DNA from 2 places in the Gordonia alkaliphila genome. Region 1 is predicted to be linked to the other one. Evidence: riboswitches for the same ligand, from Rfam matches in the RefSeq annotation. Region 1 holds a riboswitch; the other holds the start of a gene.
What was found. Region 1 has a riboswitch for cobalamin ahead of ABD989_RS10435 (ABC transporter substrate-binding protein). Riboswitches for the same ligand answer to the same signal wherever they lie in the genome.

Region 1 (14,693 bases):
GACGATCGACTGACGAAGGTGGCGCTGTCGGGCGACTTCTTCCTCGAACCCGACGAGGCGCTCGAGACCATCACCGACGCGCTGATCGGTGCTCCGATCACCGCGAACGCGGCCGCGCTTGCCGAGCGGATCGCGCAGGCATTGCCCGAGCACGTCTCGATGGTCGGCTTCACGCCCGAGTCGGTCGGCATCGCGGTGCGGCGCGCACTCGGGCACGCATCGAGCTGGCATGACCACGTCTTCGACGTCATCGCGCCGATGGTGCTGGAACCGGCCATGCACGTCGCCCTCGACGAGGTGCTGCTGCGCGAAGTCGCCGCCGGCACGCGACCTCCGACGCTGCGGTTCTGGGACTGGGACTCGCCGCTGGTGGTCATCGGTTCGTTCCAGTCGGTGCGCAACGAGGTCGACGAGGACGCGGCGCAGCGGCACGGCATCGGCATCGTGCGGCGGATCTCCGGCGGCGGTGCGATGTTCATGGAGCCCGGTAACTGCATCACCTATTCGCTGGTCGTGCCCGGGTCCCTGGTGGACGGGCTCAGCTTCGAGCGCTCGTACGAATTCCTCGACCAGTGGGTGATGGGTGCGCTGGCCGATGTCGGGATCAAGGCCAGCTACGTGCCGATCAACGACATCGTCTCCGAGCAGGGCAAGATCGGCGGCGCGGCGCAGAAGCGGATCGTCGGCGGCGCCGTCCTGCACCACGTGACGATGTCGTACGACATCGACGCCGACAAGATGACCGAGGTGCTGCGGATCGGGCGCGAGAAGATCTCCGACAAGGGCATCACCAGCTCCGGTAAGCGGGTGGACCCGATGCGCTCGCAGACCGGCATGACGCGTGCCGACATCATCGACGCGTTTCTGGCGCACTTCCGCGCGCGGTACACCACACGGGAGGCGGGCTACACCGACGCGGAGATGTCGGCCGCGCGCGAGTTGGTGCGGGACAAGTTCAGTACGCCGGAGTGGACGTACCGCGTTCCGTGAGCGATGACGACCGCGGGGATCACGCAGGCGCGGTTCCTTCGGGATCGGGGGCGGGTTTCTTGTCGACGGAGTCGGCGATCAGGTAATTCATCCACCGCGTGGTCGGGTCGATGTCGATGAGCAGGCACTTGACGAGGATGGTGAGCGGGACCGCGAGGATCGCGCCGAGCGGACCGAGGATCCAGGCCCACACCACCAGCGACAGGAACGTCAGGGTGGTCGACAACCCGACCGCGTCGCCGATGAACTTGGGCTGGATGCCGGTCTGGATCACCATGTTGATCACGCTGTAGACGAGGATCACCAGGAGCATCTTCCCGGCGCCGCCGTCGAGCAGCGCGAGGAGAGCGGGCGGGATCACGCCGATCACGAACCCGATGTTCGGGATGTAGTTGGTGATGAACGACAGCAGACCCCACAGGAACGGCAACGGTATGCCCAGGGCCCAGAGCGCGCCGGCGTCGAGCACCGCGACGATCAGACCGAACACGGTGCTGACGACCAGGTAGGTGCGCGTGCCCGCGGCGAACTCGCCGAGGGCTTTCGAGACGTTGGGGCGAATGCGATCGAGGATGGCGATCCGGTCGCCGAAGCCGATCGCGTCCATCGCCATGAACAGCGCGACCGTGAGGACCAGGATCAGGCCGGAGGTCGCCGACATCAGCCCCGACAGCAGGCTCCCGGCCGTCGAGATCAGCTTGCCCGCGTCGACGTTCGCGAGCATGTCGTGGATGCTGCTCTCGTCGATGCCGCGGTCGCTCAGGAAGCTGCGTACATCGTCGACGATCCCGTCGAACTTGTCCGCGTACTGGGGCATCAGCGTGGCCAGCTGCGCGATGGAGAAGATCACCGACACGAACAGGAAGATGATGATCCCGTAGACCCCGAGCAGAATCGCCAGCGCGGCCAGCCAGGCGGGACAGCCGCGTTTTCGGAGCCAACGTCCCAGCGGATGCACGGCGATCGTGAGCATCAGCGCGAGCACCACGGGGCCGACGAGACCGGCGATCGACCGGAGCCCGGCGACGGCGACGACGATGCACGCGAGACTGATCAGGACGACCACGCCGCGAGGCAACACGGATGGCTGGCCGGCTTCGGAGGGGGAGTCCATGTAGGGAGTATGCGCCCCGCAGCAGGTGCGTTCGACGAAAACACGGGATTCGTGTTGCGCATCGACGCCCAGGCGTCTCGCCGACTCAGTACACGGCTGCGACGACGTCGGCAACCGCCGCGGCGGCCTTCAACCCCGACCCGGTGAGCAGCACGACCGTCGTCTCCGACGGCGTGATCGCGGTCGACGCCAGCAGCGACGAGTACGCGGCCGCGGACGTCGCGCTGGTCGGCTCGACGAACAGTCCGCCTGCGCACAGGTCGTGCAGGGCGCGCGCGATATCGGCTTCGGGGACGGCGACGGAGCGGCCACCGCTGTCCCGGAGGGCATGGAGCATCTGGGGCAGTCGCAGGGGGCGGGCGATGGAGGTGCCCTCGGCGATCGTCGGGGACACCGGTCGCGCCACCGGCCCATCGGATCCCGCACTGAACGCGGCGTCGACCGGTGAACAGTTCAGCGGTTGCGCCGCGAACAGCCTGGGCGGTGTCGAGATCTGTCCGGCCGACGCGAGCTCGCGGAACCCGAGCCAACAGCCCAGCAGGCTGCTGCCCGCCCCGACCGGAACGATCACGTTGTCAGGTGCGCGGAAGCCGAGATCTTCCCAGATCTCGTACGCCAACGTCTTGGTGCCCTGCAGAAAGAACGCCTGCCAGTTGTGGCTCGCGTAGAAGGCGTCGCTCCCGGACTGGCTGCTCTCCGACCGGCGGATCGCCGCGTGCTGCGACTCCTCGCGCGGGCCCTCCACCAGCTCCACCGTCGCGCCGTACGCGCGGACCTGGTCGATCTTGCTCGGTGACGTGGACGACGGCGCGAAGATCGTGATGCCCATCCCGCCGGCCGCACCGTACCCGGCGACGGAGGCGCCGCCGTTGCCCGAACTGTCCTCGAGCACCGCTGTGACGCCCCGTTCACGCAGGTACGACAGCATCACCGCCGTTCCCCGGTCCTTGAAGCTGCCGGTGGGATTGAGGAAGTCGAGTTTGAACAGTGGGCGACCGAGAGCACCCCATGCGCGTTCGAGCAGCGGCGTCCGCCCTTCGCCGAGCGTGATCGGATGCCCGAACTCGACGGGCAACGCCGCGCGGTAGCGCCACAGCGACGCCGTCGACGCGTCGATGTCGTCGCGCCCCAGACCGCCGCCCGGTGCGATCCAGAGCGGTCGTCCTGCGTCCGACCGCCACCGCGGTGCGTCGATCGGGTACTCGGTGCCGTCGATCGGATCCACGTAGTGCGCCATGTCCGAAAAGGTAGTCGGCGCAACCGGGTTCAGCGCCGAGTCGGCGGTGTCGGCCCGCTCAGCGCAGTGGCACTGCGACGTCGGAGCCGCCCTCCTCGGTGAGCCGCTTGCCCACCTGAATCAGCTGGGGCTCGGGTGCGAAGCCGCCGGCGAACAGCGCCTGGCCCTGCGTGAATCCCATGGCGCGTTCGAGGAGGTCGGCGGGTGCGTAGCCGAACGCCAGGCCCAGCTCGGCGAGGTCGTGCGCCGAACTCATCCGCATCAGCGCGAGGTTGTCGCACTGCGACAGGGCGTTGGGGTGCACCTTCGACGGCCGCTGCGTCGACAACAGCAGCCAGATCCCGTACTTGCGGCCTTCGGCGGCGATCTGGACGATCCGGTCGGTGAGCAGCTCTTCGAGCGGGGAGGAGGGCTCCGGTGAACACAGGTTGTGCGCCTCGTCGAGCACCACCAGGCGACCGACACGGTCGTGCCGGTTGTTCCACAGGTGCTCCAGGACGGCGAGCGCAGCCGTCTGCATCTGCTCCTTGACGTCGAACGAGCCGAGGTCGACGACCGTGGCGTCGGCCTGCGCGTCGACGACGGAGGTGACCGCTTCGTCGCCGTAGGCCCATATGTCCCACTCGGTTACGCCGAGGTTGTCGATCCGCAACGAGATGTCGTGCAAGTCGGGATCGCCGCTGCCACGCAGCCCGTCGATCAGCGCCTGCCCCTCCAAGTCGGTAACCCCGGAGCTCTCGGCGCGCAGCAGCGTGTTGTACTCCCGCTTGTCGAGGACCGGATCCAACTGCAGCAGCGCGGCACGGGAGCGGACGTCGAGCCCGAGGAACTTGACCTTGAGCTGCTGACCCTGGCCCGCCGCCGAGTGCAGGACGCGGATGTCGCGTTTCGCGAGTTCGGCAGCCTGCTCGTGCGGGGCGTCCTCGCGGATCTCGCCGATGCGGACGAAGTCGGAGTTCGGGTCCAGGACCACGATCGGCAGTCGGGTGTGCAGCAGGACCTGCTCCAGCAGCACACCGAGCGAGTACGTCTTGCCCGATCCGCTCTGGCCGCACCAGAACGTGTGTCGATTGAGCCGCGCGGGATTGAGCGAGGCGGGGGTCGAGGAGTCGAGGAGCGTGCCGATCGGCAGGTCAGAAGCCATGCGGTGAATCCTATTTCGTCGTCGTGGGGGCCTCGATACGGCGGGCGCTCGGTGTGCTCGCGCTCACGCCCGCACGCCGCGCAGGCGGTGATACCGTGCGTGGATGCCGAGTACTCAGATCGAAGTCCGTCGCTCCCACGCGCCCGCGGTGGAGACCGCCATCATCGACGCCGTGCACGATTCGCTGGTGGCCGCCTTCGCAATTCCCGTGCAGGACAAGCACGTTCGGCTGGTGGCGCATGAACCGCACCGTTTCGCGGTGCCGCACACGCTGAGCAGCCCGGAGCACTACACCCTCGTCACCGTCGACTGCTTCGCGGGCCGATCCGTCGACGCCAAGCGGGCGCTGTACCGGGAGATCGTGGACCGCCTCGGCGCGCTCGGGATTCCGGGCGACCACATCACCATCGTGGTGCGCGACCTCGACACCGCCAGCTGGGGGATCAGCGGCGGTCAGGCGGCGTGCGACGTGGAGTTGGGCTTCGACATCAACGTCTGACGGCGAGGCATGCGACGCCAGACGGCTTCGCTGTCATATAGAGGAACACCGTGGTCATATTGACCACGGTGCCCTCTATATGGCGGTGAACTGTTGATTTCCGCGCGCAGCGGCCGACTCTCGCTCAGATTCAGGGCAGGGGGAGGGTGCGGCCGGCGACTACCAGGACGACCTGCTCGGACTCCACCGACAGCCGGGTGTTGAGTCGTCCGAGTTCGTCGCGGAACACGCGGCCCGCGGCGGTCGCGGGCACCACGCCGGACCCGACCTCGTTGCTGACGGCCACGACTCGGTGCGGGCAGCGGCGCCAGGCAGCGATCAGTCCGTCGACGTCACGGTTTAGCTCGGCCATGGCGTGGGTCAGCGGAGCGCGGTCGCCGTCGTCGGACCGTTCGAGTGCGCTCCACAGTTCGTGGCGGTCCATCATCCCGGTGAGCCAGGTGCCGAGGCAGTCGATGAGGACCGGTCCGGCGGCGTCGTCCAGCACGGCGGCGAGGTCGAGCGTTTCAGCGGTCCGCCAACTCGCGGGACGACGCGCCCGGTGCAGTGCGACCCGCTCGGCCCATTCGGCGTCGCCGTCGCGGGTGCCTCCGGTCGCGACGTAGAGGACCGAATCCTGGTCGGCGAGAAGGGTTTCGGCGTGCACCGACTTGCCGGACCGGACCGCGCCGAGCACCAGTGTTCGCCCCGTCGGCGTCGACGTCGCGGTCGCGGCCTCGTCCGGCAGGGGGAGGCGCATGCCGTCGACTCCGATCTCGGCGCCCCACTCGGCGAGGACCTCGGCCAACTGCGCGGGCGGGGGATTGTGGTGGCTCAGATGCACGGCGATGACGCGGGTGCCGGTGGTGACGGCACCGGCGCTGCGCAGGGCGGCCAGGGTGCGGGGGAACGAGTCGAGGTCGTGATGATCGGCGCCGTGCTCGATGAATCGCCCGAACGTCTCTTCCAGCAGAAGGAGATCCAGCTCGGTGCCGGTGAGGGCGTCCAATGTCGCGGCGGGCAGCGGCCCGGTGTCGGCGGCCCACAGCAGACGGGCCGCGCGATCGCCGTGTTCGTCGAGGGCGGTGACGTCGTACAGGACGGCGGGTTCGCCGAGGGTCGAGGTGTGCGCGGCGGTCAGGACCCGGACCCGGTAGTCGCCGTCGTTCCCGGTCAACGTCACCTCGTCGCCGGCTGCAACCGGCCTCAGTCGCACGGGGTCGGTGTCGGCGATCCAGGCGCGGCAGGCAGCCAGTGCGGCGGGCGGGCCGATCACGTCGAGCGGGGTGCAGGCACCCGCCCATGACCGGATCAACAGGGCTTGCCCGGCGAGGTGGTCGAAGTGGTCGTGGGTCAGCAGCAGGTAGCGCACCCCGGCCAGGTCGACCCCGGCGTGGGTGGCCGCGGCGAGCACGTCGGGCCCGCAGTCGATCAGCACGGTGCCGTCGATCAGCGCCGAACTGTGGCCGCGTCGTTCGCCGGAGTCGCGGGCCGCGGTGCACGACGCGCACCGGCAGAACGGGTTGGGCCAGCCGTCGGCCGCGCCGCTGCCCAGCAGCACCACCTCGGTCACGACGACACCTCGGTGCCCGGCGGCGTCGCCGGCTCGGCTTCCTCGGCGTCCTCGGCCCGGTCGGACGCCGGTCGCTCGGTGCGCAGCGGCAGCACCACCGGCACGCCGTCGTGCAGGACGACGTCGACGCGTGCGCCGTACACCTCGCCGATCAATTCCGGATTGAGAACCTCGGTCGGCGAACCGTCGGCGAGTGCGCGACCGTCGCTCAAGAGGATCATGCGCTCGCCGTAGACGGCGGCCAGGGAGAGGTCGTGCATGGCGGCCACGACGGTGATGCCGTCGTCGCGGCGCATGTGTTCCACGAGGTCGAGCACCTGTTGCTGACGGCCGATATCCAGCGCGCTGGTCGGCTCGTCGAGCAACAACACCTTCGGTTGCTGCGCCAGTGCGCGGCCAAGGACAGCGCGCTGGAGTTCGCCGCCGGAGAGGGTGCTCGCGACGCGGTCGGCCAGCGGCCCGAGCCCGAGGCGGTCGACCACGTCGGCGACCACCTTCCGGTCCCGCGGTCCCTCGACACCGAAACGGGGGACGTGCGGGGTGCGCCCGAGGGCGATGAGTTCGCGGACCGTCACGCCGTCGGGCACGACGGGACGTTGCGGCATGATCGCGATCATCCGGGCGATCTCGCGCCGTTTGCTGCGGCCGATCCGCCGACCGGCGACGGTCACCTCGCCTTCGACGGAGGTGCCCGCGGGCAGCAAGCCGGCCAGTGCGTGCAGCAGCGTCGTCTTGCCGGCGCCGTTGGGGCCGATCATCGAGACCCATTCACCTTGCGTCACCGTCAGATCCACGGCGTCGACCACGGTGCGGCCGCTGCGCACCACGGTCAGCCCGCGGCAGGTCACCACGTCGGGGGCGCTCATCGGGCCACCCGTCCGCGGCGTAGGACCAGGAGGAAGAACGGCGCGCCGATCGCGGCGGTCACCACGCCGATGGGTAGTTCGGCCGGCGCGATCACCGTGCGCGCCAGCAGGTCCGCGCAGACCAGGAACACGGCACCGACGAGCACGGACAGCGGCAGCAGCAGCCGGTGCCCGGGCCCGACCAGCATGCGCACCGCATGCGGAACGACGATGCCGACGAACCCGATCAGTCCCGATACCGAGACCACCGCCGCGGTGCCGAGCGTGGCCACCGCGATGAGGAGCAGGCGCACCCGGACTGGTTCCACGCCGAGGCTGGCGGCCTCGGTGTCGCCGACGAGCATCACGTCGAGGGTTCGGCGGAAGGCCATCACCACGGCGATGGTCACCAGCACGTAGGGGACGACCACCTGGATCTGGTTCCAGCCGTCGGTGGCCAGCCGACCGAGCAGCCAGGAGTACACCTGACGCAGGGTCTCGCTGTGGCGCTGCATGAGATAGGTCTGACCGGCGTTGGCGAACGCCGCCACGGCGACGCCGGCGAGGATGATGACGGTCTCGCTGCGCCCGCCGCCGACGGTGCGGCCGAGCAGGAGCGTGGCCGTGACAGCGGCCGCGCCGCCGATGAACGCAGCGGTGGGCACCGCCGCCGAACTCATCGACAGCCCGGCCACGATCGCCGCGGTGGCGCCGAGACCGGCGCCGGACGACACGCCCAGCAGATACGGGTCGGCCAGCGGGTTGCGGAATACGCCCTGATAGGCGGCGCCGGCGATGGCCAGCGTCGCACCGACCAGTGCGCCCAGCACCACGCGCGGCATGCGGATCTGCCACAGGATGGCGTGCTGTTGGTCGGTGAGGCCGCTGTCGACGTCGATGCCGGGCAGCGCATCCACCAGGGAGAGCACCACGCCGCGTGCCGACAGGCCGGCGGGGCCGACGAGAATCGCCCCGAGCATCACGGCGGCCAGCAGCACCGTCGCGCCGATGATGATCGCCCAGCGGGCGCGGGGCCGGTTCTGCCAGCGCCCGCCGGCGTCGCCGCGGGTGGAGTCGCCGCCGGGAACTGTCCCGGCGGATACGAGGTCGGTGCCGGTCACCCGACCGGTGCGGGCTGCGTCGCTGGCAGCGTGGCCAGCAGCCCACTCAGTTGCTCCACCAAGTCGGCCAGGCGCGGACCCCAACGCGAGGCGATGTCTTCGTCGAGCACGTACACGCGGCCTTCGCGGACGGCCGTGATCTGGTCCCAACCGGCACGCTTGGCGACGGCTTCCGGGGTGACGCCGCAGCACTGGTTGTCGGCGAGGAAGATCAGATCCGGATTGTCGGTGATGATCTGCTCGGACTGCAGTTGCGGGTAGGTCACGCCGCCGATGTCGGCGCCGGCGATGTTCTTCAGGCCGAACAGTCCGTACACGTGGCCGATGAAGGTGTCGCCGGCCGCGGTGAAGAACGTCTGATCCAGCTCGTGGTAGTAGGTCAGACCGTCGGCCTGCGGGGCCGCGAGGACGGCCTTGTCGATGCGGGTCGTCATCTCGTCGACCAGCTCGGCAGCGGCGTCGCCCTCACCGACGCTCACACCGATCTTCTCGATCTGGGCGTACGCCTCGGCGACGGTGCTCGGCGCGGGCTGGTCCAGGACGGTCACCCCGGCGCGCTCGAGCCCGGACACCACGTCCGGCGCGAGTTCATTCGACACCACCAGGTCGGGGGTGTAGCCGAGGATCGCCTCCAGGTTCGGGGTGTACCCGGACAGGGCGGTCTTCGGGGCGTCCTCCGGGTAGTCCGACTGATCGTCGACGGCCACCACGCGGTCGCCGGCGCCGACGGCGAACAGCGTCTCGGTGGCCGACGGACTGAGCGAGACGATCCGGGCGGCCGCGGTTTCGGTGTCGGTGACCCCGCCCGAGCCGGTATCCGACGAGCAGGAGGCCACGAGGGCGGCGGTCGCGAGGAGGCTCGCGAGGGCGATACCGCGACGGCGGCGGTTGCTGACTGTCATGAAGTAGTTCCTTCTTCCGAGGAATCAAGTCATTCGTCACGACGGAGCTGACCTGACTCATCCGCCGTGTGGCGGCATCACAGTTGCGGGGACAGCGCCGGATTCGCACCGGCTTCACTGGACGTCGTGACGACCCGACCGGCGGTCGGGTCCACCGCGCGATTCTACCCGTGCACCCGCACGCAACAGAACTCGCGCAGTCCGCGATTGGGCCGCGCGGGGACGACCGGAGCGGCGACGGTACTACTATTTCCCCGAGATACAAGTGTTTCCCCGATAGCGGGTTTGGAGAAGGAAAAGATGACGTCCTCGGAGAATTCGGCGTTGGTCGAGCGGGTCGGGCACTACTACGTTGCCGACCACACCTATGAGATCGGGCATGAGAAGGTTCGCGAATATGCGCGCGCCGTGCAGGATTACCACCCCGCCCACTGGGACATCGCCGCGGCGAAGGAGCTCGGTTATAGCGGGCTGGTGGCGCCGTTGACCTTCACCTCGATCCCGGCGATGGCCGCGAACCAGAAGCTCATGCAAGAAGTGGTCGTCGGCTACGAGACCTATGTGCAGACCGAGCAGTCGTTCCACCAGCACCGGCCGATCGTCGTCGGCGACGTGCTGACCACCGACGTCGAGCTCACCTCGGTGCGACGCATCGCGGGCAAGGACATGATCACCATCACCAACACGCTGGTGGATCAGCACGGCGAGACGGTGCACACCATGGCCACCACCGTCGTGGGCGTGTCCGCCGACGAGGTGGATCCCGGGATCGCGCAGGCCGTCGCCAAGGTGATGATGCACGACGTCGACATCCTGTCCGTGGAAGCCGCCGCGGCCGACTACGTGAAGACGGTCCGCGAAGGCGAGCCCGCGCCGCAGTCGCAGGCCGGTGCGACCCGAACCGTCGGTTCGCGCAACTTCGACGACCTCGCCAAGGGCGACGCCCTGCCGGTGCATCACAGCGGCCTCACCCGTGGCGACCTGGTCAACTACGCCGGGGTGGCCGGCGACGCCAACCCGATCCACTGGGACGAGAGCATCGCCAAGCTCGCCGGTCTGCCGGACGTGATCGCGCACGGCATGCTCACCATGGGCATGGGTGCCGGTTCGATCTCGGCGTGGTCGGGCGATCCGGGTGCGGTCAGCAAGTACGCGGTGCGCCTGTCGGCCCCCGCGGTGGTCCCGGCCGACGGTCGCGGCGACATCGAGTACGGCGGCAAGATCAAGTCGCTCGACGCCGAGACCCGTAGCGGCACAGTCATTTTGACCGCGAAGTCGAACGACAAGAAGATCTTCGGCATGGCGACCCTGGACCTTCGCTTCTCCTGACCTGGCCCTGAGTCACCAGTTGTGCGCGGCCGGAAAATAATTGCGTGTAGGTGTTTCGGACCGCGTCGAGGTGTGACATAGTTGTTGGGCGGGTGACAGATCTGTGCCCGCCAATCTGAAGAAGGCAGTAAAACAGCATGGCACAAGGGACCGTCAAGTGGTTCAATGGCGAAAAGGGCTTCGGCTTCATCGCCCCCGACGGTGGTAGCGAAGACGTCTTCGTCCACTACAGCGCGATTTCGGGCAGCGGCTTCCGCAACCTCGAAGAGGCGCAGCGAGTCGAGTTCGACATCGAGCAGGGCCCCAAGGGTCCGCAGGCGACCAACGTCGTTGCGGTCTGATTAAGAGCTCTTCACAGCAACGCCCCGGTTCCTAGAACCGGGGCGTTGCTGCATCGCCGGGGCACTGAACCCCCGCAGCTCCCGCGAAATGCTTCCGTTCCCGCGAGAGGCTTTGGTTCCCGCGGGCGTCGGGAGGGGCCGCGGGAACCGAGAACTCTCGCGGGAAGGGGTGCCGCGGGACTAGGTTTGCGGCATGGACGTGCCGGCGATCGATTTCGCTGCGGAGCTGACTGCGTCGGTGCAGTCGGTGCGCGAATATCTGCGGGTTGCGACGTCGCTCGCTCCCGCCCCGCCGTCGACGACACGCGACGGGTGGATCGCCGTCGAGCCGGGCGGCCGCTCGCCCTGGATGCACATGCGGGAGGTCGGCGTCACGGAGGTCGCGCCGTTCGGAGTGCTCGTGACGTTCGTCTGGCGGCCGCTCCTTGCCGAGGATGAGTCGGTTCGCGATCACGGTGGCGGTGATGCTCGACGTTTCGCGGTATTCCTCGGTGCGGGCAACCTCGTCGAGCAGTTTCAGCTCGATCGGTGGATCACGACGCTGGACCTCGGCCTCGACGGTGCCGGTTGGCGCGACGACGCGGTGCTGATGGGCGGTCTATGGTTCGTCCGACTGGCGGGCAACTGACCGCGGCGGGCCCCTGAGCGGTCCGACATGGACGCAGCTGTACTGACCGGCTTCTGCCAGCGCGGAAGCATGTTCGGTCGGCTGCGGCGATCCTGACCGAACGCGATGCCGCACCCGCGGTGGCGTATCGGGCCGCCCGCTTGGGGAAGGCGATAGCGGACGACGACGCGGGGCCGGTGACGCGCGGCATGCGCGACGGTGCGCTGTCGGCGGAGAAAGCGGACGCGGTGGTGACCGGGTTGGCACACCTGACCGATCGCGTGAACCTATCGGAGGAGAAGCGGGCCAAGGTCGTCGGCGCGCTGCTGGTGCAGACCACGCCGGCGCGGGTGCCCGTCGCCGAACGCGATGATCTGAACGCGATGACGATGGACCGCACCGACGACGGTCGGGTGGCGGTGACCCTGGATCTGGACACACTCGCGGCGGAGGAACTGTGGGCGGCGCTGGATCCGTTGACGCGGCCGGTGCCGGAGCCGGACGGCTCGGAGGACACGCGGTCGGCGAAGCGGCGGCGTGCCGATGCGGTGACGCAGGTGGTGCGGACCTATCTGTCGCATTCGGACCGGCCGGAGTCCGGGGGAGTACTGCCGGAAGCCACGCTTCCAACGCGATGCGTTGTTGGAGAATTCCATATCGACGTCGGGTCCGCGCCGCACGGTGCGGCGCGGACCCACCCGGTCGGGTTGATCAGCCGGTGGCGATGATCAGCGGCACCAGGAGTTCAGCGACGGTCCAGCCGCCGTGGTGGCCCGGCATCATCGTCTCCATCGGTTCGTGGACGCTGCGGGTGAGCAGCGTGTCCCGTCCTGCCACGGCCACCACGTCGCCGATGCGTTCGGTGACGTGCGCGGCGGCGGGGGCGCCGAACCAGCGTTCGGCCAGCACCTGGTCGCGGGTGGCGACGTGCGCGTGGCCGTCGAGTTCGTGTGCCCAGCGTGTGAACACATCGTCGGCGCGACCGGGCTCGGCGTAGACGTGGCGGACGCGCGCCTCGCCGCCGACGGCCCGGACACCCTCGGTCAGCGCCGGCGTGGTGTCGATGTCGATGCGGCGCCCGGCGGTGATCATGCCGTGGTCACCGGTCACCACCAGCGTGGCGCCGGGTTGCAGGGCCTCGACGATGGCCGCGGCCACGTCGTCGATCCGGCGGAGCCGTTCCTGCCACTCCGGGGTGCCCGGTCCCCACCGGTGACCGGCCGCATCGAGGTTGGGCAGATAGGCATAGACCAGCCGAGGTCCCTGATCGCCCGCCGCCAACAGCTCGACGGCTTGGTCGCGCACCGCATTCGGCGACGAGGCATCGCGATAGTCCGCGGGAGTGCCGTAGGCGGCGCGCGTGAGGCCCGACTCGCGGAAGAGTTCGGGCATCAGCGTGATCACCGCGGCGCCGGCGTGGGTGAGCTCGTCGAACGCCGACGGCATCGGCTGGACCTCGGTCGGCGGGTAGAGGCCGTCGGCGGGCGGCCCGTCGGCGGTGTCCAGGGTCCACCGGAGGGCGTTGAGAGTGTGCTCGACGGCCGGATCGAGGTCGCGCGGTGCGAAGCTGTAGCCGAGGACGCCGTGCTCGGCGCACGGCAGGCCGGTGCCCAGACTCGTGAGACTGGTGGCCGTGGTCGACGGAAAGCCGACCCGCAGCGGCATGGCGCGATGGGCGAGGAGCGTCGGCGCGAACACCGAATGTTCGTGCAGCAGCAGGTCTCCCAGTCCGTCGACCATGAGGATCACCACGGTGTGGCTGTCCGGAATGGGGAGTGGTCGGTCGGCGCCGAAGCCCAGTGCGCTGGACGCTGATCCGGCCAGATCGGCGAGGGTGGGGTCGTCGGGCCAAGAGCCGGGGAGCAGTTCGTGGAGACGGTCCATGCCTGCGACGCTACGGAAGCCGACCGCGTTTGTGGCCCACAATGGGGGACATGGACGAGAGCACACCGCCGGTTCGCTATCCGGAAGCCGTGACAGTCGCCGATTTCGCCGCCAACCTCGCGGCCGTCCGGGCGCGGATCGCCGCGGCCGCGGCCCGTGCGGGACGCGATCCCGACGAGGTTCGCCTTCTACCGATCTCCAAGACCGTGCCCGCTGACCGCGTGCGTCTCGCGGTGGCCGCGGGGTGCCGTCAACTCGGTGAGAACAAGGTGCAGGAGGCCAAAGGCAAGGCCGCGGCGCTCGCCGATCTCGACGTCTCGTGGTCGGTGGTGGGCCATCTGCAGACCAACAAGGCCAAGGACGTGGTGGCCTTCGCCGACGAGTTCCAAGCGCTCGACAGCATGCGGGTGGCGCAGGCGCTGGATCGACGACTGGCGGCGGCCGACCGCACTCTGGACGTGCTGGTGCAGGTGAACACGTCGGCCGAGCCGCAGAAGTACGGGCTGGAACCGGCCGACGTGTTGCAGTTTCTGCGCGAGGTGTCGGACCTGCCCACCCTGCGCGTCCGCGGTCTGATGACGCTGGCGCTGTTCACCCCGGACTCCGAACTGGTCCGCCGGTGCTTCCGTCGGCTCCGCGCGGTCCGCGAACGGGTCCGGGACGTGGACGCCGACCTGCTCGGGCCGGGCGAACTGTCGATGGGCATGTCCGGCGACTACGAGGTCGCTATCGAAGAAGGATCGACCTGTGTTCGCGTCGGCCAGGCGATCTTCGGTGCCCGCGCGACCCCGGACAGTCACTACTGGCCCTCGGCCGCCGACCCCGCACCGTCGGGAGACTAGGGTGAATGGCACCGAGTGACATAAGTGATTGGAACGGTGAACTGTGACTGACATCAACACGGCTGCGGCGCGCGGCGGCGATGCTCGTGCCAACACCATCGACGGGATCCTGCGACGCAGCGCCGCCGTCAACAAGGAGCGGGTCGCCCTGCGCTTCGGTGGCCGCGAACTGACCTACGCGGCGCTCGACGACGCTGTCTCGCGGGCCGCGGCTGCACTTCTCGACCTCGGGCTCACGGCCGGCGACCGCGTCGCCGCCTACGGCACCAACTCCGATGCCTACGTG
Region 2 (14,693 bases), on a different contig from region 1:
CGACGCTCTCGTCCGCGCTGCGGACGAGAGCGTTCGTTGCGTCTGGGCCGTCGCCGAGCCGACGACCGGCGAACTGGTCGCGCTCGTCGGCGTGTCCGGCGTCCCCGAAGGGCCCGCCGCGGTGCGCGGCCTCGCCCGCGCCGACTTCGCTACGGCCCTCGGCGATGTGCTCCCCGTGGTGCGGCGGTACGCCGAGCAGGCCCTCGGACTGCGTCCGGGCGAATTGATCGCCGAACCCCCATAACACCCCTACCGATCGGTTGACTGCCCGGTAAGTGTGTCCTTGGTCGCTTCCCGGGCGGTTACGTGAGAGTAGGTACTACCCCCGCGGCCCCCGGCGGCTTACCGTGAAAGAACCGGATCGAGACAAGACCGATCCTTTCGCGTGCGCATCGTCGTGCCGAGACCCCCGCCAGCAGCCCTGGCACCCCCGAACAGAGAAGGGCGCATGTTCCGTCGTATTGCGATCGTCAACCGTGGAGAGGCCGCGATGCGGCTCATCAACGCCGTCCGCGACCTGAATGCCGAGACCGGACAATCAGTCCAGACCATCGCTCTACACACCGACGTCGATGCCGGCGCCACCTTTGTGCGCGAGGCCGACCTCACCTACGACCTGGGTCCGGCCGCGGCCCGGCCGTACATCAACCTCGAGGTCCTCGAGCGGGCCCTGACCGAGACCGGCGCCGACGCCGCGTGGGTCGGCTGGGGATTCGTCGCCGAGGATCCGGCGTTCGCCGAACTCTGCACCAAGCTGGGCGTCACCTTCGTCGGTCCGTCCGCGGAGGCCATGCGCCAGCTCGGTGACAAGATCGGCGCCAAACTGATCGCCGAAGAGGTCGGCGTGCCGGTGGCTCCGTGGAGCCGCGGCCCGGTCGAGACGCAGGAGGAGGCCGTCGCGGCCGCCGAGCGGATCGGCTACCCGCTGATGCTCAAGGCCACCGCCGGCGGCGGCGGTCGCGGCATCCGCATGGTCGCCGACGACTCGGCGCTGATCGACGCCTACCAGCGCACCCGCGACGAAGCCGAGCGCGCCTTCGGCAGCGGCGTCGTCTTCCTCGAACGTCTCGTCACCGGCGCCCGCCACGTCGAGGTCCAGGTGATCTCCGACGGCGAGACCGCGTGGGCCCTCGGCGTGCGCGACTGCTCGGTGCAGCGCCGCAACCAGAAGGTCATCGAGGAATCGGCCTCCCCGGTCCTCGGCCCCGATCAGGTCGCCGAGGTCAAGGCCGCCGCCGAACGCCTCGCGGTACGCGTCGGCTACCGCGGTGCGGCCACCGTCGAGTTCCTGTATCACCCGGGCGAGAAGCTCTTCGCCTTCCTCGAGGTCAACACCCGCCTGCAGGTGGAGCACCCGATCACCGAGGTCACCAACGACTTCGACCTGGTCCGCGCCCAGCTGCACGTCGCCGCCGGCGGCCGCCTGGACGGTGAACGCCCCGTCGAGCGCGGGCACGCCGTCGAGGCCCGCCTGAACGCCGAGGATCCCGACCGCGACTTCGCGCCGTCGCCCGGCTACATCGCCCGCCTGGAACTCCCGAGCGGCCCCGGCGTCCGCGTGGACACCGGCGTCAGCGAAGGCGACACCATCCCCGCCGACTTCGACTCGATGATCGCCAAGATCATCGCCTACGGCAGCACCCGCGATCAGGCGCTGGCCCGCCTGCGCCGCGCCATGTCCCGCACCCGCGTGGTGATCGAGGGCGGCGCCACCAACAGCAGCTTCATCATCGACCTGCTCGATCAGCCCGAGGTGATCGACGGCAGCGCCGACACCGGCTGGATCGACCGCGTCCGCGAGCAGGGCCGCCTGGTCTCGCACCGGCACTCGTCCATCGCGCTGGCCGCCGCCGCCATCGACGCCTACGAGGAGGAGGAGCGGGCCGAGCTCAACCGCCTGCTCGCCACCGCCCGCGGCGGTCGCCCGCAGGTGATGCACGAGAGCGGTCGCCCCGTCGACTTCAAGCTGCGCGGCGTCGCGTACCGCGTCAGCGTCGCCCGCGTCGGCGCACAGCGCTTCAGCGTCGCCATCGAGGCCGGCGCGCAGACGCAGACCGCCGACGTCGAGGTGGAACGCTACGACGAGCACACCGGCCGGATCACCGTCAACGGCGAGCGCTTCCGCGTGCTCACCGACACGCACGGCCCGGTCCACCTGGTGGACGTCGACGGCGTGACCCACCGGGTCAGCCGGGACGAGGGCGGCGTGGTCCGCTCCCCCGCTCCCGCGCTGGTCATCGCCACCCCACTGGAGGTGGGCGCCGAGGTGGCGGCCGGTGATCCGGTCCTGGTCCTGGAGTCGATGAAGATGGAGACGGTGCTGCGCGCACCGTTCGCCGCCCGCTTGAAGGAGTGCGTGGTCTCGGTCGGCGCCCAGGTGGAGACCGGTGCGCCGCTGCTGCGCCTGGAGCCGATCGCCGACGGCGAGGACGACGCCGCCGACAGCACCGACGACGCCGTGCTCGATCTGCCCGACACGCCGACCGACGTGTCCGACACCGACCGCGCCGCCGCCGAACGCGAGATGCTGCGCGCCCTGATGCTCGGCTTCGACATCGAGCCCAGCGAGGGCGCGCGCATGACCGACTACCTGGCGCTGCGCCAGGCCGAGATCGACGCCGACGAGCGCCCGCTGGGCGCCGAGCTCGAGCTGGTCGGCGTCTTCGCCGACCTCGCCGAGCTGGCCCGTCGTCGTCCGTCCGACGACGACGTCCACGACCGCGTGCACAGCGCCCGCGAGCACCTGCACACCTACCTGCAGAGCCTGGACGTGGAGTTGTCGGCGGTGCCCGAGCAGTTCCGCACCAAGCTGGCCGCCGCGCTGGCCCACTACGGCGTCACCGACCTGGAACGCACCGACGAGCTGGAGAGCGCCGTCTTCCGGATCTTCCTGGCGCTGCAGCGCCTGGACGACGTGGTGCCGGGCATGGCGACCCTGCTGCGCCGCTGGATGAAGGAGCCGCCGCCCCCGGCCGAGCTGCGCGAGGACACCGGCCACGCGCTGGAGCACCTCGTCGCCGCCACCCAGCTGCGCTTCCCAGTGATCTCCGACCTGGCCCGCGGTGTCCTGTACGCCTGGTACGGCCAGCCGCGTCTGCGCCGTAAGCGCGAACGCGTCTACGCCGCCATCGACAGCGACCTGAACTATCTCGACGAGCACCCGAAGGCGTCCGATCGCGCCGAGCGCATCGCCGAGATGGTCAAGAGCACCGAGCCGCTGGTCCGCGTCCTCAGCCGTCGCCTGGTCGACGACTCGCTGGACAACTCGGCGATGCTCGAGGTGCTGACCCGCCGCTACTACGGCAACAAGGGCCTGTCCGCGGTCGCCACTCACCGTGCCAGCGGCTGCACCTTCGTGCTGGCCCAGCGCGGCGGCTCGCTGCTGGTCTCCGCCGCCACCAGCTTCGACAAGCTCGACACCGCACTCTGCGGGCTGGCCGAGCTGGTCGACGGCGCCGCGTCGATCGACGCCGACGTCTACGTGCGCTGGGACGACCAGCCCGAGGACCTCGACGAGATGGCCGCCGCCCTGCACGAGGTGGTCAGCGCACGCCTGCTGCCCAACCAGGTGCACCGCGTCACGGTCACCGTGGCCGGACTCGGCGACGAAGCCATGCACCATCACGTCACCTTCCGGCCGACGGCCACCGGCATGTCCGAGGACCGGCTGATCCGCGGGCTGCATCCGTACATCGCCCGGCGCATGCAGATGGAGCGCCTGCGCAAGTTCGACGTGACCCGCCTGCGCTCGTCGGACGACGAAGAGGTGTACCTCTACCGCGCGGTGGCCAAGGCCAACCCGGGCGACGACCGCCTGATCGCCTTCGCCCAGGTCCGCGACCTGATCGCGGTGTCCGAACAGGACGGCAGCATCCTGACGCTGCCGACCGCCGAGCGCACCTTCGAGGCGTGCGTCGACTCCATCCGCCGCGCGCAGGCGCGTCGTCCGTCGTCGAAGCGGTTCAACACCAACCGCATCGTCATGTACATCTGGCCGCCGCTGGACGTGAGCCGCGAGCAGGTGGCCCGCGTGGTGAGCCACACCCTGGGCACCGCCGCCTCTACCGACGGCGCCGGGCTCGAGGAGATCGAGCTCATCGCCCGCCACCGCGACCAGGACACCGGCGAGCTGTCCAAGGTGTCGGTGCGCGTCACCCTCGACGCCGCAGGCGAAACCCAGATCACCGTCGACGAGCCCGTCGAGACCCCGATCGAGCCGGTCGACGAGTACCGCCAGAAGGTGCTGCGCGCCGCCCGCCGCAACACCGTGTACCCGTACGAGCTGACCGACCTGCTCGGCACGTTCACCGAGTACGACCTGAACGACGCCGATGAGCTGGTCCCGGTGGACCGCCCCAAGGGCCGCAACACCGCGGCCGTGGTGGTCGGCACCGTCAGCACCCCCACCGAGAAGTACCCCGAGGGTGTCGAGCGCGTCGTGATGCTGGGCGACCCGACCAAGTCGCTGGGTGCACTCACCGAGCCCGAGTGCCGCCGCTACATCGCGGCCCTCGACCTCGCCGAAGAGCGGACGCTGCCCGTCGAGTGGTACGCCGTCTCGTCCGGTGCCGCCGTGAAGATGGACTCGGGCACCGAGAACCTCGACTGGGTGGCCGCGGCCCTCAAGCGGATCGTCGAGTTCACCCAGGACGGCGGCGAGATCAACATCGTCGTGTCCGGTATCAACGTCGGCGGCCAGGCCTACTGGAACGCCGAGGCCACCATGCTGATGCACACCAAGGGCATCCTGGTGATGACCCCGGACTCGTCGATGGTGCTCACCGGCAAGCAGGCCCTGGACTTCTCCGGCGGCGTCTCCGCCGAGGACAACTTCGGTATCGGCGGCTACGACCGCGTGATGGGCCCGAACGGCGAGGCGCAGTACTGGGCGCCGAACCTGACGGCGGCCATCGGCGTGATGATGAGCCACTACGACCACACCTACGTGGTGCCCGGCGAAGCCGGTCCGCGCCAGGCGGTCACCACCGACCCGGCGGACCGCGACGTCTCGGACTTCCCGCACGAGCTGGAAGGCAGCGAGTTCGCCACGGTCGGCGAGATCTTCTCCGCCGAGGCCAACCCGGACCGCAAGAAGCCGTTCGACATCCGCTCGGTGATGCGCGCCGTCGTCGACCAGGATCTGCCCGCGCTGGAGCGCTGGGCCGACATGGCCGACGCCGACACCGTCGTCGTGGAGGACACCCACCTGGGCGGCCACCCGATCACGCTGATCGGCATCGAGTCGACGCCAGTGGCCCGCCGCGGCTTCCTGCCGACCGACGGCCCGGACACCTTCAGCGCCGGCACGCTGTTCCCGCAGTCGTCGAAGAAGGCGGCCCGCGCGATCAACGCGGCCAGCGGCAACCGTCCGGTCGTGGTGCTGGCCAACCTGTCCGGCTTCGACGGCTCCCCCGAGTCGCTGCGCAAGCTGCAGCTGGAGTACGGCGCCGAGATCGGCCGGGCCATCATCAACTTCGAGGGCCCGATCGTCTTCTGCGTGATCTCCCGCTACCACGGCGGCGCGTTCGTGGTCTTCTCCAAGGCCCTGAACCCGAACATGACCGTGCTGGCCATCGAGGGCTCGTTCGCCTCGGTGCTCGGCGGCGCCCCGGCCGCGGCCGTGGTCTTCGCCGGCGAGGTCCGCACGCGCACCGAGAACGATCCGCGCGTGCAAGCCCTGCACACGCGCCTGGAGCACGCCTCGGACACCGATCACGCCGATGTGACCGCCGAACTCGAGGAGGCCCGTACCTCGGTGCGCGCCGAGAAGCTCGCCGAGGTGGCCGCCGAATTCGACGCGGTGCACAGCATCGAGCGGGCCGTGCAGGTGGGCTCGGCCGACGCGATCGTCCGCGCCGCCGACCTCCGCCCGAGCCTGATCAACGCGATCGCCGCGAAACAGAGCTGATCAGCAGCAGTTCACCGGCATACAGAGCACCGCCGTGGTCACTATGACCACGGCGGTGCTCTCTATGTCAGTGCAGCAGGTCAGTGTAGCGCTACACGCCGGGCGCGTCCGGGCCGGCGAGGTCCGAGCAGTCGACGGTGGTCACTTCGCCGGCGTGGTCGCCGAGGAAGCCGATCGCGCCCCCGGACGCCGCGAGCAGCCCGGCCGCATCGTCGAGCAGGTCGGCGCCCACGTACACCGGCTGCGCCCAGTGCCCGTGCCGCACCCCGCGCACCACCGCGTCGCGGCGTCGCCCGGCCGCGGCCAGCACCCGCGCCACCCCGACCCCGCCGACGTCGGCGCTGTCGACGGTCTGCAGCAGCACCCCGGCGATCGGGTCGAGCCCGCGGGCGTAGGTCAGGGCGGCGTGCACCGTCGCGTCGAGGCCGTCGTACCAGGACGGCAGGTAGAAGGTGGTGGAGGTGTCCCGCGGCGCCGCGATCACCCGGCTGCCGAGCGCCACGTACAGCTTGTCGCAGCCACCGGCACCGAACCCGGCCAGCAGCACTTCGAGCCGCTCGAGCTGCGGCACATCCGCCTCAGTCGGGGCCTCCCGCTCATCGCCCCGGGCCACCAGCACGATCCCGACGACCGGCGCGGGCCGGTCGCGGGATCCGAGATCATCCTGCAACGCCACCATGCTCGCCCAGGATACTCGCCGCAGTGGCCGGTGCCGGGTGAGTCCGCCGCCGCACCCGCGCGCAAGTCCGCGGGGGAATTAGAATCACGCTCTTCGCGCGGGATGACACGGTCCGCGCGCCGGGCCTATGGTCGTAGACGCAATCGGTTCGTCCGTAGCGCCGTCGCCAAGGAGCCCCTGCGACCGCGCGGACGTCGAGCGAATTCGCTGCTGCGGCAACGACTTTCGCGAGAGGGAATCCGGTGAGACTCCGGAGCTGACCCGCAGCGGTAACTTGGAACGACCGCCGTCACCGGCACTGGACGCACGCGTGTGCGTCTGGGAAGCGACGGCCAGTAGGTGCGCCTTTCGACGGCGCTCGCCGAGGAGCCCGAAGACCTGCCCGTTGTCTCGGATGCGCCGCATCCGAGGACGGATCGCCTCGTGGACCGGGCGGCGTCGACGCACCCGTGCATGCCTGGGCTCGTCGTCTGTCGCCTCCCGGTAGGGCGCCTCGTCGTCAGCTTCTGTATTGCATGGAGAACACAAGATGGGCTTTCACACCACTGTCACCGGCACCGCGCGCATCGGCGCCGACCGGGAACTCAAGCACGCCGTCGAGGGCTATTGGGCCGGGCGGCTGAGCCGGGAGGAGCTGCACCGCGTCGCCGCCGACCTGCGGCGCAGCGGCCGGCAGCAGCTGCTGGCCGCCGGCCTGGACTCGATCCCGGTCAACACCTTCTCGTACTACGACCAGATGCTCGACATGGCCGCGACGCTCGGCGCCCTGCCGCCGCGCGTGGCCGCCATCGCCGACCCGCTGGACCGCTACTTCGCGGCCGCCCGCGGCACCGCCGACGTGCTGCCGCTGGAGATGACCAAGTGGTTCGACACCAACTACCACTACCTGGTCCCGGAGATCGGTCCGGACACGGTGTTCGGTCTCGACGCCGCGACGGTGCTCGCCGACCTGGCCGAAGCCCTCGCCGACGACGTGCCCGCACGGCCGGTGGTGATCGGCCCGATCACGTTCCTCGGTCTGTCCAAGGGTGTCGACGACCTCGTGCCGCTCGACCGGATCGACGATCTGCTGCCGCTCTACGAGCAGCTGCTGACCGACCTCGCCGCGGCCGGCGCCGAGTGGGTGCAGATCGACGAGCCGATCCTCGTGACCGACGCCCACGACGGGCTCGCCGCACTCGCCGAACGCGTCTACTCGCGCCTGAGCGCGGTGGCCGCCCGCCCGCGACTGCTGGTGCAGACCTACTTCGGCGATGCCGGCGACGCGCTGGCCGCGCTGGGTCGCACCGACATCGACGGGGTCGGCGTCGACCTGGTCCGCGGCTCGGTCGCGACGGTGGAGGCGGCCGGTCTGGCCGACAAGCTGGTCGTCGCCGGCATCGTCGACGGCCACAACGTCTGGCGCACCGACCTGGACGCCGCGCTCGCCGTGCTCACCGACCTGCGTCCGCACGTCGGCACGCTGGCGGTGAGTACCTCGTGTTCCACCCTGCACGTGCCGTACTCGTTGGCGCCGGAGACCGGTCTCGACGACGTCCTGCGCGGCTGGCTCGCGTTCGCGGCGGAGAAGTTCGACGAGGTCGTCGCCCTGTCCCGGGCGCTCACCGACGGCCGAGACGCGCAGGCGGCGGCCTTCGACGCGGCCCGGGCCGCGCTGGCCACCCGCGCCGACGATCCGCGTCGCCACGACGCCGACCTGCGTGCCCGACTGGCCGGGTTGACCGACGCCGACCGCATCCGCACCGCGGCCACGCAACGGCAGGAGCTCAGCCGCGCCCACCTGGCGCTGCCCACACTGCCGACCACCACCATCGGGTCGTTCCCGCAGACCGGCGATATCCGGGCCGCCCGCGCCCGGCTGCGCGCGGGCACGCTCGACGCGGAGCAGTACCGCGCCCAGATGGAGGCGGAGATCGCCGCGGTGATCGCCCTGCAGGAGCAGATCGGGCTGGACGTGCTGGTGCACGGCGAACCCGAGCGCAACGACATGGTGCAGTACTTCGCCGAACAGCTCACCGGCTTCTTCGCCACCGCGAACGGCTGGGTGCAGTCGTACGGCTCGCGCTGCGTGCGGCCGCCGATCCTGTTCGGCGACGTGCAGCGTCCCGCGCCGATGACCGTCGACTGGGCGGTCTACGCGCAGGGTCTGACCGATAAGCCGGTCAAGGGCATGCTCACCGGGCCGGTCACCATCCTGGCCTGGAGCTTCGTGCGCGACGATCAGCCGCTGGCGCAGACCGCCGATCAGGTGGCCCTCGCGATCCGCGACGAGACGCTCGACCTACAGGAGGCCGGGATCGGCATCATCCAGGTCGACGAGCCGGCCCTGCGCGAGTTGCTGCCGCTGCGCGCCACCGAACGCGCCGCCTACCTGGAGTGGGCGGTGAACGCCTTCAAGCTGTCCACCGCGGGTGTGAACGACGAGACGCAGATCCACACCCACCTGTGTTACTCGGAGTTCGGTGACGTGATCGGCGCGATCGCCGACCTCGACGCCGACGTCACCTCCATCGAGGCGGCCCGCTCGCACATGGAGGTGCTCGACGACCTCAACGCGATCGGTTTCGCCGCCGAGGTGGGCCCGGGCGTCTACGACATCCACTCCCCGCGCGTGCCCGCGGCCGAGGAGATGACGACGCTGCTGGCCGAGGCGCTGGCCGCCGTCCCGGCCGACCGCCTGTGGGTGAACCCGGACTGCGGCCTCAAGACCCGCACCACCGCGCAGGTCACCGCCGCCCTCACCGCGATGGTCGACGCCGCCAAGGCCGTCCGCGCCTGACCCTTCGACGGGGCTCAGGGAGCGTCGCACGACGCTCCCTGAGCCCCGTCGAAGCCCGCGCGTCAGCGCCAGGCGAAGACCGGCTGCTCCAGGTGGTCCACCCGGGTGTCGAGCCCGAGGACCACCACCTGCGCGAACTGGTAGATCACCGCCGCGGTGGGCGCGTGCACCCACCGGTTCATGATCGGCAGCCGGATCACCGGCCGGGGTGACTGCGCGATGGTGTCGAACACCGCCGGGGCGGTCACCTCGTCGAGGGTGACGTAGAACAGCTGGTCCACCTCGTCCGGGCTGGGCGCCGGGGTCACCGGTTCGTCGATCCAACACACCACCGGCGTCATCAGATAGCCCGAGCGGGTGGCGTAGTCGTCGAGCAGACCGACCACCGAGTCCTCACCGAGCGAGACCCCGAGTTCCTCGTCGAGCTCGCGCAGCGCGGCCTGCACCGGGGTCTCCCCGGGGTCCAGGCGGCCGCCGGGCAGCGCGAACTGGTTGGCGTGGCTGCGCAGCGTCGACGGCCGTCGCGCCACCCAGATGCCGCGCTCGCCGTCGACGGGTGCCACGGTGATGGCCACCGCCGACGGCTTCAACGCGGCGTCGTCGATCGCCCGTCGCTCCCACGCCGACAGGCGCTGCTCGGCCAGCTCCCGGGTCAGTTCCATACCCATGGGTCTACCCCACCCGACCGCTACCGGACAGTCACCCGCGCTCGGCGGCGGCTACTCGAACTCGACGAGCAGGTCGCCGGCGCCCACCTCGGTGGCCGGTCCGACGGTGATCCGGCGGACCGTGCCGCCGGCGGGCGCGGTGATCGAGGCCTCCATCTTCATCGCCTCGATGGTGCCGATCACGCCGCCCGGGGCCACCTCCTCGCCCACCGCGACGGTCACCGTGACCACGCCGGAGAACGGCGCCCCCACGTGCGCGGGGTTGCCGGCGTCGGCGCGCTCGCGCACCTCGGTGGACACGTCGGCGCTGCGGTCGAGCACCGGCACCGGCCGCAGCTCACCGTTCAAGGTGCACATCACCGTGCGGATGCCCGCGGCGTCGGGCTCGGACACCGCTTCCAGGCGGATGAGCAGGTCGACGCCGTCGCGCAGGCGAACTCGGTGCTCGAGTCCCTGCTGCAGCCCGTAGAAGAACTGGTAGGCCGCAAGTCGCGAGGTGTCGCCGTATTCGGCCACGTGCGCCTGGTACTCCGCGGTGGGGCCGGGGAAGAGCAGCCGGTTGAGGGTGGCGCGCCGCTGATCGCCGGGCACTTTCAGCGCGGCGCTGTCGGCGGCGTCGACCGTCTCCTCGGCCTGGTGCACGCTGCGTCCGGCCAGCACCTGCTCGCGCAGCGGCTCCGGCCAGCCCGCGGCGGGCACCCCGAGTTCGCCGGCCAGGAAACCGACCACCGAGTCCGGGATGTCGTAGGCGGTGGGGTCGGCGGCGAAGTCGGCGGCGGTGATGCCCTGCGCGACGAAGGCGAGTGCCAGATCGCCGACCACCTTCGACGACGGCGTCACCTTCACCGGCCGTCCGAGCAGCCGGTTGGCGCCGGCGTACGCGTTCTCGACGGCTTCGAAGCGGTCGCCCACGCCGAGCGAGATGGCCTGCTGGCGCAGGTTGGAGAGCTGGCCGCCGGGGATCTCGTGGTCGTACACGCGCCCGGTGGGCGCGGGGACGCCGGACTCGAAGGTCCCGTACATACGCCGCAACGTCTCCCAGTACGGCTCCAGCGACGTCACCTTGTCCAGATCCAGCCCGGTGTCGTACTCGGTGTGCGCGGCCGCCGCGACAATCGCCGACAGCGACGGCTGGCTGGTGGTGCCCGACAGCGGTGCGCTCGCACCGTCGACCGCGTCGGCGCCGGCCTCCCACGCCGCCAGGTAGGTGGCCAGCTGGCCGCCAGGGGTGTCGTGGGTGTGCACGTGGATGGGCAGGTCGAACTCGCGACGCAACGCACCCACCAGGGTCCGCGCGGCCGCCGGGCGGAGCAGTCCGGCCATGTCCTTGATGGCCAGCACGTGCGCGCCGGCCTCGACGATCTGCTCGGCCAGGGCCAGGTAGTAGTCCAGCGTGTACAGGTCTTCGGCGGGGTCGGCGAGGTCGCCGGTGTAGCTCAACGCCACCTCGGCCACCGTGGTGCCGGTGGCGAGTACCGCGTCGATCGCCGGACGCATGGCGTCGACGCTGTTGAGGGCGTCGAAGATGCGGAAGATGTCCACACCGGTGCGCGCCGCCTCCTCGACGAACGCCTGTGTCACCTCCACCGGGTACGGGGTGTAGCCGACGGTGTTCTTGCCGCGCAGCAGCATCTGCAGGCAGATGTTCGGCAGGGCCGCCCGGATCCGTTCCAGGCGTTCCCACGGATCCTCCTTGAGGAAGCGCAGCGCCACGTCGAAGGTGGCCCCGCCCCAGCACTCCACCGACAGCAACTCGGGGGTCTGGGCGGCCACATACGGCGCCACCGACACCAGGCCGCTGGTGCGCACGCGGGTGGCGAGCAGCGACTGGTGAGCGTCCCGGAAGGTCGTGTCGGTCACCGCGAGCGCCTTCTGCTCGCGCAGGGCCCGCGCGAAACCGGTGGGCCCCAACGCATCCAAGCGCTGCTTGGACCCGGCGGGCGGATCGGCAAGCAGTTCCGGGCTCAGCGGCGGCAGCTTGGTGTGCGGGTGCACGGCCGTCGGCACCAGGCCGTGCGGGCGGTGCACGGTCACGTCGGCCAGGTAGTTCAGCAGCCGCGAGCCGCGCTCGGACGAGCGCACCGCGGTAAGCAGTTCCGGGCGTTCGTCGATGAACGACGTCGTGATCGCCCCGGCTTGGAAGTCCGGGTCGGCCAGCACCGCGCTGAGGTAGTCGATGTTGGTGTGCACGCCGCGGATCTTGAACTCGGCCAGCGCCCGCTGCGCGCGGGTCACCGCCGTGGCGAAGTCGCGGCCGCGGCAGGTCAGCTTCACCAGCATCGAGTCGAAGTAGCCGGTGATCTCGCTGCCGAGTGCCGCGGCGCCGTCCAGGCGGACGCCGGTGCCGCCGGGTGCGCGGTAGACGTTGATCTGTCCGGTGTCCGGCCGGAAGCCGTCGGCCGGGTTCTCGGTGGTGATGCGGCACTGCAGCGCGGCGCCGTGCAGGGCGATCGCGTCCTGCGACAGCCCCAGATCGGCGAGCGTCTCCCCCGCGGCGATGCGCAGCTGCGCGGCGACCAGGTCCACGTCGGTCACCTCTTCGGTGACGGTGTGCTCCACCTGGATCCGCGGGTTCATCTCGATGAAGAAGTGGCCGCCGCGCTCGTCGACCAGGAACTCGACGGTGCCCGCGCACGAGTAGCCGATGTGCCGGGCGAAGCGCACCGCGTCGTCGCAGATGCGTTGCCGCAGAACCGGATCCAGGTTCGGTGCGGGCGCGATCTCGATGACCTTCTGGTGCCGCCGCTGCAGCGAGCAGTCGCGTTCGTACAGGTGCACCACATCGCCGCGGGCGTCGGCGAGGATCTGCACCTCGATGTGCCGCGGGTTCACCACGGCCTGCTCCAGGAAAACGGTCGGGTTGCCGAAGGCCGCCGCCGCCTCGCGGGACGCGGCCCCGATCGCCTCGGCCAGCTCGGCCGGGTCGTCGACCCGACGCATCCCGCGCCCGCCGCCGCCGGCCACCGCCTTCACGAAGATCGGGAACGACATGTCGGCGGCCGCCGCGAGCAGTTCGTCGACGTCCGACGACGGCTCGCTGCCGGCCAGCACCGGCAGCCCGGCCTCCCGGGCCGCCTGCACCGACCGCTTCTTGTCGCCGGTCAGCTCCAGCACCGCGGCGCTGGGCCCCACGAAGGTGATGCCGGCGTCGGCACAGGCGGCGGCCAGTTCCGGGTTCTCCGACGCGAAACCGTAGCCGGGGTACACGGCGTCGGCCCCGCAGTGCCGGGCCACCCGCAGGATCTCGTCGACGGACAGGTACGCCTGGACGGGATGCCCGGGTTCGCCGATCTGATACGACTGGTCGGCCTTCCCCCGGTGCACGCAGTTACGATCCTCCACCGGATAGACCGCCACCGTGCCCATGCCGAGCTCGTACGCGGCGCGGAACGCGCGCACCGCGATCTCGCCGCGGTTGGCCACCAGGACTTTGCCGAACATGTCATGCCTCACTGTCGATGCACCGGCGCACGTCGACGCGCCGGCCGCTACGGAAAACGGTAGAGAATTACGCGGGAACGGGGCGCTGAACGGGCCCGTCGTACGCGGAGAGCGGACGGATGAGCGCATTCGACCGGGTCTGTTCGACGATGTGCGCGGTCCACCCGGTGATCCGGCTCATCACGAACAGCGGCGTGAACATCGGGATGTCGAAGCCCATCAGGTAGTAGGCCGGCCCGGTCGGGAAGTCCAGGTTGGGCTGGATGCCGGTGCGCTCGTCCATCGCGGCGGCGAGTTCCCGGTAGATCTCGAGCCAGCGGCCCGCGCTCGGATCCGACTGCACACAGTGCGCGGAGACCTGCACCAGCGCGTCGTACATCGTGGGCACCCGCGAGTCGCCGCGCTTGTAGACGCGGTGGCCGAAACCCATCACCTTGTCCTTGGCGTCGAGCTTGGCCGTGAGCCAGGCGCGGGCGTTCTCCGGGGCGCCGATCTCGATCATGTCCGCCATCACGGCCTCGTTGGCGCCGCCGTGCAGCGAGCCCTTGAGCGCCCCGATCGCGGCGGTCACCGCGCTGTACAGGTCCGACTGCGTGGACGTGACCACCCGCGCGGCGAACGTCGAGGCGTTGAAGCTGTGCTCGGCGTACAGCACCATCGACTGGTTGAACGCCTCCACGATGACAGGGTCGGGCACCTCGCCGAAGCACATGTTCAGGAAGTTCTCGGCGTAGCTGAGGCCGTGGTGCGGGTCGATCGGCGCCAGCCCGCGGCGTCGTCGGAAGTCGGCGGCGACGATGGTCGGCAGCACTGCGAGCAGGCGCAGCGCCTTGTCCAGGTTCGCCGCCGCGGTCGGGACGTCCTCGTCCGGGTCCTCGCTGCCGAGGTAGCTCACCATGGTCCGCATCACGTCCATCGGGTGGCAGGTCTCCGGGATCCGGTTCAGCACCGCCTGCGCCGACCGGTTCAGCCGCCGGTTCGCGCGCTCGCGCTGGGTGAACAGCGCCAGCTGCCCCGCCGTCGGCAGTTCGCCGTACCAGAGCAGGTAGGCCACCTCCTCGAAGCTCTTGGTGGTCGCGAGGTCCGCTGCCGCGTAGCCGCGGTAGGTGAGGCTGTTGGTCTCGGGGACCACCTTGGACACGGCGGTGGTGTCCACCACCACGCCCGCGAGGCCCTTCCGGATTTCTGTGGCACCGATGTCGGTCATGACGTCCCTCC

Region 2: linked by a shared signal. The riboswitch ahead of metE (5-methyltetrahydropteroyltriglutamate--homocysteine S-methyltransferase) and the one ahead of ABD989_RS10435 (ABC transporter substrate-binding protein) in region 1 are both predicted to bind cobalamin.

What each region holds. Positions count from the first base shown of each region.
Region 1 covers NZ_BAABIE010000008.1:162,424-177,116, reverse strand. Annotated here, with positions in the region: gene lplAB (lipoate-protein ligase LplAB) at 1-990, shown strand, start outside; gene ABD989_RS10470 (AI-2E family transporter) at 1,010-2,104, opposite strand; gene ABD989_RS10465 (threonine synthase) at 2,190-3,341, opposite strand; gene ABD989_RS10460 (ATP-binding protein) at 3,400-4,485, opposite strand; gene ABD989_RS10455 (tautomerase family protein) at 4,589-4,984, shown strand; gene ABD989_RS10450 (bifunctional adenosylcobinamide kinase/adenosylcobinamide-phosphate guanylyltransferase) at 5,115-6,536, opposite strand; gene ABD989_RS10445 (ABC transporter ATP-binding protein) at 6,533-7,402, opposite strand; gene ABD989_RS10440 (FecCD family ABC transporter permease) at 7,399-8,361, opposite strand; gene ABD989_RS10435 (ABC transporter substrate-binding protein) at 8,499-9,404, opposite strand; cobalamin riboswitch at 9,431-9,574, opposite strand; gene ABD989_RS10430 (fused (3R)-hydroxyacyl-ACP dehydratase subunits HadA/HadB) at 9,705-10,733, shown strand; gene ABD989_RS10425 (cold-shock protein) at 10,871-11,074, shown strand; gene ABD989_RS10420 (hypothetical protein) at 11,268-11,702, shown strand; gene ABD989_RS10415 (DUF222 domain-containing protein) at 11,822-12,409, shown strand; gene ABD989_RS10410 (alkaline phosphatase family protein) at 12,393-13,565, opposite strand; gene ABD989_RS10405 (YggS family pyridoxal phosphate-dependent enzyme) at 13,616-14,407, shown strand; gene ABD989_RS10400 (fatty acyl-CoA synthetase) at 14,451-14,693, shown strand, end outside.
Region 2 covers NZ_BAABIE010000007.1:107,791-122,483, forward strand. Annotated here, with positions in the region: gene ABD989_RS09260 (hypothetical protein) at 1-244, shown strand, start outside; gene ABD989_RS09265 (ATP-binding protein) at 449-5,908, shown strand; gene ABD989_RS09270 (hypothetical protein) at 6,000-6,587, opposite strand; cobalamin riboswitch at 6,779-6,987, shown strand; gene metE (5-methyltetrahydropteroyltriglutamate--homocysteine S-methyltransferase) at 7,117-9,366, shown strand; gene ABD989_RS09280 (NUDIX hydrolase) at 9,429-10,028, opposite strand; gene ABD989_RS09285 (pyruvate carboxylase) at 10,086-13,475, opposite strand; gene ABD989_RS09290 (bifunctional 2-methylcitrate synthase/citrate synthase) at 13,543-14,682, opposite strand; gene prpB (methylisocitrate lyase) at 14,679-14,693, opposite strand, start outside.